Regions from separate parts of the Cobetia sp. MC34 genome, predicted to be linked through region 1. Evidence: predicted binding sites of a transcription regulator. Region 1 holds the regulator's gene; the other holds the start of a gene.
The links. Region 1 encodes FNR, which switches genes on or off when oxygen is low (the NO sensors DNR and NnrR bind a similar motif). Its sites were predicted from a motif close to TTGATNTANATCAA; they were not measured.
Positions count from the first base shown of each region.

Region 1 (3,208 bases):
CTGCTGGTGCTGTTGCCGGCAGGTGAGCGTCAGGCGGTGCATGACAGCTGGTATCGCGACGTCAGCCCCGGGCTTGTCGAGCTGCTGTTCAAGAAGCCGCCGCAGTTCGATGCGCCCAGTGGCATCGTCTGGACACCGCAGGAGCTGTCATCCCCGAACCAGGCTCGCCTTGGGCTGATGCGGCGCATGCAGGAGCGCCTCGCGCCGGAACTCGGCCATGAGCGCAGCCTGAGCAATGTCGAGGACGAGCACGTGCGACATGAGCTGCAGGCCCTCGCTGCGGTGCAGGGAGTCTCGGCCAGCCTGATGCCGGAGGTGACGATCGTCGCGCTGGAGGATGGCACTGATGACTCGCCGCGCCTTTACAGCGTGCTGCGCAATTCCGCCCACGCCAACATCACCAGCCTGTTCGATGAAGAGAAAAATCGCCGTCCTGAGGAAGACACTCTCGATGTCTTGCGGGGCGTGGCGGGCGATTACCCGAATGCCTTCTGGCGTCTGACGCCTGACACCCTGACGGGGCTGGCAGAGCGGGTGGCGGCACTCGAGACCGAAGAGGACTATCGCGCCCTGCAGGCCGATATCGGGGTGCGCCGGACTGATCCGCGCTTCTGGGAGTTCTCCGACAGCGTGCTGCGCACCAACTATGCTGATCGCCCTGTCGAAGCGGGCCTGCTGGACTATAACCGCCTCGAGAACCGCTGATCGCCAGCGAAGGCCGAGACAAGCCCTGTTGTCAGGACTGTCAGGGTTGTCAGAGTTGTCAGGACGACTGACGACTGGCCTGACAGAAAGAAGAAGCCCGCCACGCAAATTGCGTGGCGGGCTTCTGTCTTGTGTGGTGCCGGCATGGCGCCCTGGCGGCGGATCAGCGCAGTGTCGCTCAGCGTGATGTGCTGTCAGCAGGCGTCATCAGCGACCACCCTGACACTCGCCTTCGGCCAGTTCGATCAGGCCATCCAGATGCAGGATATGCACCTCGCGGGCACGAATGTCGACCAGCCCCTGGGTCTGGAAGCGGGTCAGGATACGGCTGATGGTTTCGACGGCCAGCCCCAGATAGTTGCCGATATCGGCGCGTGCCATCGAGAGGCGGAAGCTGTACGGCGAATAGCCACGGCGACGGAAGCGCTGTGACAGGTTGACCAGGAAGCTCGCCAGCCGCTCATCGGCTGTCTTGCGCGACAGCAGCATCATCATGCGGCGATCTTCGTGCAACTCTTTGCTCAGGCTCTTGAACAGCTGGGTTCTCAGCTCCGGCATCTGCTCCGAGAGCGCATTGAGGCGGTCGAAGGGGATCTCGCAGACGGTTGTGGTCTCCAGCGCCACCGCGGTGCCGGGATAGCAATTGCTGTCGATGGCATCGAGCCCGGCCAGCTCGCTGGGCAGGTAGAAGCCGGTCAGCTGCTCCATGCCGCTGTTTTCATTGGTGATCTGCTTGAGACTTCCGGAGCGCACCGTGAAGACGCAATCGAAGGCATCGCCCTGGGTGAAGAGCACTTCCCCTTTTCTGAGTGGCGCGCGACGGCGGATGATGGCGTCAAACTGGTCGATATCTTCCATGTTCAGTGCCAGTGGCAGGCACAGTGAACTCAGCGAACAGGTCTGGCAGCGGGCTTCATGGGCGCGCAAGCGGTGTGATGCCTGTGCATTGGCCGTCATGGTGACTCTCCTGAGGAATGTCACCGCTACCCCTGGGGCAGGGCAGCGGAGGGGGCTTTCGGGCGCAACGAACGGTGGGGCGGGGCCTTGTCGCCCGCCGCTACCCCGCCCAGCCGAAGTGAGTCGAGCGGCCAGGGTCTGAGCGCTCATCGGCTGGGGCAGTGCAATTTCGTGACGCCATAATATTAGATTTTATTAATTCATTATCCTGCCCAACCCATGGGCGTTGCAAGGTGTGTGAACTTTAGGCCTGGTTGGCCCTGCGTGACCATACCGCGACGACCTGCCTCAGCCAGCTGCGCCGAGCAGCAGGATCAGTGCGGCGGCCAGCGTCGCCAGTGCCAGCCTGCCCCAGGCACGTGGCGCTGGCGTGTCAGGCTGACGTACGCCGTTGATGCGATGTTCCTGCATGGGGCCATCGCCTTCGCGCTCGTCGCTGTCAGCGCTTGCAGCGCGCGAAAGACTGCCCAGGGCCAGCATGGCGAACAGCACCAGGCTGCCCAGCGTGAGGGCCAGCACCCAGAGATTCCAGAACAGGGGGAGTCCAGTTGTCTCCAGCAGATTCATGTCGTGTCTCCTGAGCGGTGTCCTGTCATGGGCCACGGCTAGCGATGTCGCTCGCGGGGGCGGCCTGCTGCAGGTAGGCGAGCAGAGCCGTGATTTCGGCAGTGCCACGTACGTCATTGGGGGCGGCGAGAATCTCGTCTTCCGCGTAGGGCACGCCCAGGCCTTGCAGGGCTCGCATGCGGGCCGCGATGCCTTCGCCGCTCAACGCCTGCTCGAACAGCCACGGGTAGGCGGGCATCGCTGAGCCCGGCACCTGACTGCGCGGGTCATTCAGATGCAGGCGCTGCCAGGCATCGTCATGCTGCGCAGGCAGCTGGCTCAAATCCGTCCCCCAACGCTCGACGCCCCACAGCGAGGGACGGTCGTAGTAGCGCGCCCGGGCGATCGTCGCATCGCCGTGGCGCGCCGTATCGCCAGGTAGATCGCGCACCATGCGTGTGTGGCACTGCTGACAGCCCTCGCGTTGGTAGATGCGCTGGCCCTCCAGCGCCAGGGCGCTCAGCGGTTTGAGGTCTTCTGGCGCGCTGGCGAGGCTGGGGTGAGCCCCGAGCGGCACCAGCTGGGCAAGGGCGCCGAGGCTCATGGTGAGCAGGCATAGTGCCGTCATCAGGCCGGCGTGACGTTCGAGCAGGACATGTCTCATGCGTAGTGCCCTCCCGAGGATGTGGCAGGGGGCGTGGTAGAGGGGGACGCAGAGTGCATGGCAGGTTCTGATGATGCCTTGTGCGAGCCGGAGCTCAGGCGCTGGCGCTCATGAGCGGCTTGGCGTTCGCTCTTTTGATCAGCCAGGGTGCGCGTCACATTGAGGAGCATCAGCAGCAAGCCGAGCGCCCAGCAGGCGAGCCCGCCCAGCGAGATCATCATCGGCATGCGGGCCACTTCCAGCACCTCGCTCAAGGTGTATAGCGGCCTGCCGTCATCTGCCAGTACATGCCACATGCTGCCTTGAAGCAGCGTGGTCGCCCAGCTGGCGGCAACG
Region 1 is NZ_JADPPY010000004.1:86,349-89,556, forward strand. It holds gene IZU87_RS03525 (fatty acid cis/trans isomerase) at 1-705, shown strand, start outside; gene fnr (fumarate/nitrate reduction transcriptional regulator Fnr) at 913-1,662, opposite strand; gene IZU87_RS03535 (hypothetical protein) at 1,951-2,229, opposite strand; gene IZU87_RS03540 (cbb3-type cytochrome c oxidase subunit II) at 2,255-2,872, opposite strand; gene IZU87_RS03545 (cbb3-type cytochrome c oxidase subunit I) at 2,869-3,208, opposite strand, start outside.

Region 2 (3,208 bases), on a different contig from region 1:
CAGATGACAGAAAGGTCGATACCCATAGCGTTCATCGCTCCGGTCAGTGAGTGGTGCCGTCGAGAGATTCCTCGATGGCCGACAGTGGACGGGATGGCGTGCGTGGCTTGCCGGGGCCGCCGCTGGGGGCGTGACTGTCATCACCCTCAGGCCCTTTCTTGATCAGCTTGAAGATGTAGTTGATCCCCGTGCCGAAGACGATGAAGTAGACCGTGACAAAGGCTGTCAGGCTGATGCTGAGGTGAACGGCACTGTGGGCAGAGACGGCATCTTCCGTTCTCATCAAGCCGTAGATCACCCACGGCTGGCGGCCGACCTCGGTGGTGAACCAGCCCGCGAGTATCGCGATCAGACCGGCCGGCCCCATGGCGACGGCCAGTCTCAGCCAGCGCCGCGAGGTGAAGAGCCTGCCCTTGCGGGCCAGATAGACACCCGAGAGGCCGAGCAGAATCATCGCAAGGCCCAGGCCGACCATCAGGCGGAAGCTCCAGAACACGACGGTCGAATTGGGGCGGTCGGCGGCGGGGAAGTCCTTGAGCGCCGGCACCTGCTTGTCGATGTCATGCATCAACAGCAGGCTGCCGAGGGCCGGAATCTCGAGCGCAAATCGCGTCTCTTCGCGCTGCATGTCGGGCACACCGAAAAGGATCAACGGTGTCGGTTCCCCATGGCTGTTGTCCCAATGGCCTTCGATGGCCGCGATCTTGGCCGGTTGGTGCTTGAGCGTATTAAGGCCATGCATGTCGCCGACGAAGGCCTGCAGCGGGGCGGTCACCATCAACATCAGCACCGCCATGACGAGCATCTTGCGCACTTCCGGGGTGTCGCGTTTCTTGAGCAGCAACCAGGCGGCGGAGGCAGCGACGAACAGCGAGGTGCTCAGGAAGGAGGCCAGTGCCATGTGGGCCAGGCGATAGGGGAAGGAGGGATTGAAGACGATCGCGAGCCAGTCGACCGGCACGACGATGCCATCGATGACCTCATGCCCCTGAGGGGTCTGCATCCAGCTGTTGGACGACAGGATCCAGAACATCGAGACCAGGGTGCCGAGCGCCACCATGCAGGTCGAGAAGAAGTGCAGGCCGCGGCCGACGCGATTCCAGCCAAATAGCATCACGCCGAGGAAGCCGGCTTCGAGGAAGAAGGCGGTCAGCACTTCATAGGTCAGCAGTGGCCCGGTCACGCTGCCGGCAAAGGCCGAGAAACCGCTCCAATGCGTGCCGAACTGGTAGGCCATGACCAGCCCTGACACCACGCCCATCGCGAAGTTGACCGCGAAAATCTTCGACCAGAAATGATAGAGGTTGCGGTAGACCTGTGTGCCCGTCTTCAACCACATGCCTTCCAGCACCGCCAGATAGCTGGCGAGGCCAATGGTGATGGCCGGGAAGATGATGTGAAACGAGATGGTGAAGGCGAACTGTATCCTGGCCAGGTCGATGGCCTCGGTGCCGAACATGGCAATGTCTCCTGAGTAGGCGGCAAGGGGGACGGCCCTGCCTGAATCTTCGCCGCTACTCTAGGGAGCCACCGGAAGCCATAACAGGCTCAGTTGTGCGAGAAAAAACCATATCAGTTGCGAGCTGAATCTTGGTCAGTCGTTAAATGCCCGTGAGCCAGCCAGGTGGTCTGGCGAGAATCCAGCAAGGCGAGTCGGGCAGGAGGGCGCACTCTGATTCACGTCAGCACTATGACGGGGTCAGGCGCGTGCCACATCGCCCTTGGCGGCAGGCCCCGCCATGGCGGGCTCTTGCGCACCCTGCTAGGGCACGCGTGCGGCATCAAGGCATGCAGCCAGGGTGCGCAACAAGGTGCGACATCCAGGTGTGGCAAGCGGCTGGCGCGCGAGTGACATGTGCCGCAAAAGGCTGTTTTCGCCCCCGCGGATGACGAGTGAAGACTGTGTGGCAAGGCGGCCACAAGGGCTGCGGCATTTGCGCGCACTCATGCGCGCATATACTCGAGGCACTCCTCGCACCTCGCATGCAGCCTGAGCGGTCCGCGTTTCAGGCTGCCTTGAGCAATTCACCCAATGTCTGCATGGCGCGCTCTGACGCCGCATCCCATGGGTGGCCGTAGCTCAAGCGAATGCAATGCTTGAAGCCCTGGGTGGCCGAGAAGATAGGCCCCGGCGCTAGGCTGATGCCGTGGGCCAACGCCTGCTGGAACAGGGCCAGCGAGTCGATGTGCTCGGGAAGCTCGCACCACAGGAAATAACCCCCGTGGGGGTGGGTCACGCGAGTGTCTTCGGGGAAGTAGCGATCAATGGCTGCCAGCATGGCTGTCTGCTGGGTCTCGAGCGCCAGACGTAGCTTGCGCAGGTGGCGGTCGTAGCCGCCATGCTGAAGGTAGTCGGCCAGGGCCACTTGGGCGGGCAGCGATGGCGAGATGGTCGTCATCAGCTTGAGGCGCGAAATCTCCCGGGTATGCCGCCCCGCGGATATCCAGCCCACCCGATAGCCCGGTGCCAGGCACTTGGAGAACGACCCGCAATGCATCACCAGACCTTCGACATCCAGCGCCTTGACGGGTTGCGGGGGCGACACCTCGGCACGTTGATCGAAATACAGTTCCGCGTAGACATCATCCTCCAGCATCGGTAGCTGATGACGGCAGAGCAGCGCATACAGTTCGGCCTTGCGTGCATCGCTCAGGCTGGCCCCCAGCGGATTCTGCAGATGACTCATGAACCAGCAGGCCTTGATGGGCAGCGTCTCCAGACGATTCTCGAGTACCTCGAGATCAATCCCTTCGCGCGGGTGTACCGGAATTTCCACCGCGCGCAGCTTGAGCCGCTCAAGCACCTGAAGCGTGGCATAGAAGGCCGGCGCCTCGATGGCGACAAGGTCCCCGGGCTGGGTGACACATTGCAGACCAAGATTGAGCGCCTCCATGGCACCATTGGTGATCACCAACTCCTCTGTCGGCAGCTGCATGCCATTGACCATGTAGCGCTGAGCGATCTGTCGGCACAGGTCAGGATGGCCTGTGGTCATGTCGGAGATCACGGCATGCGATGACAGCTGGCGCAGCCCGCGCGTCATGCTGGTCGCAAGCCGCGCGAGGGGAAAGAGCTCCGGGCTCGGGAAGGCAGAGCCGAAGGGGACGGTATCGTTGTCGCGCAGTGAGCCCAGCACCGAGAACACCAGTTCACTGACGGCGACATCGGAAGGAGCTTGCTGCTGCAGGGCGACATGCGGCTCATCGA
Region 2 is NZ_JADPPY010000040.1:13,279-16,486, forward strand. It holds gene cydB (cytochrome d ubiquinol oxidase subunit II) at 1-26, opposite strand, end outside; gene IZU87_RS15345 (cytochrome ubiquinol oxidase subunit I) at 44-1,459, opposite strand; gene IZU87_RS15350 (aminotransferase-like domain-containing protein) at 2,007-3,208, opposite strand, start outside.
Region 2: IZU87_RS15345 (cytochrome ubiquinol oxidase subunit I) is a predicted target of FNR. The motif match lies at 1,673-1,686, and genes of this name have one in related genera.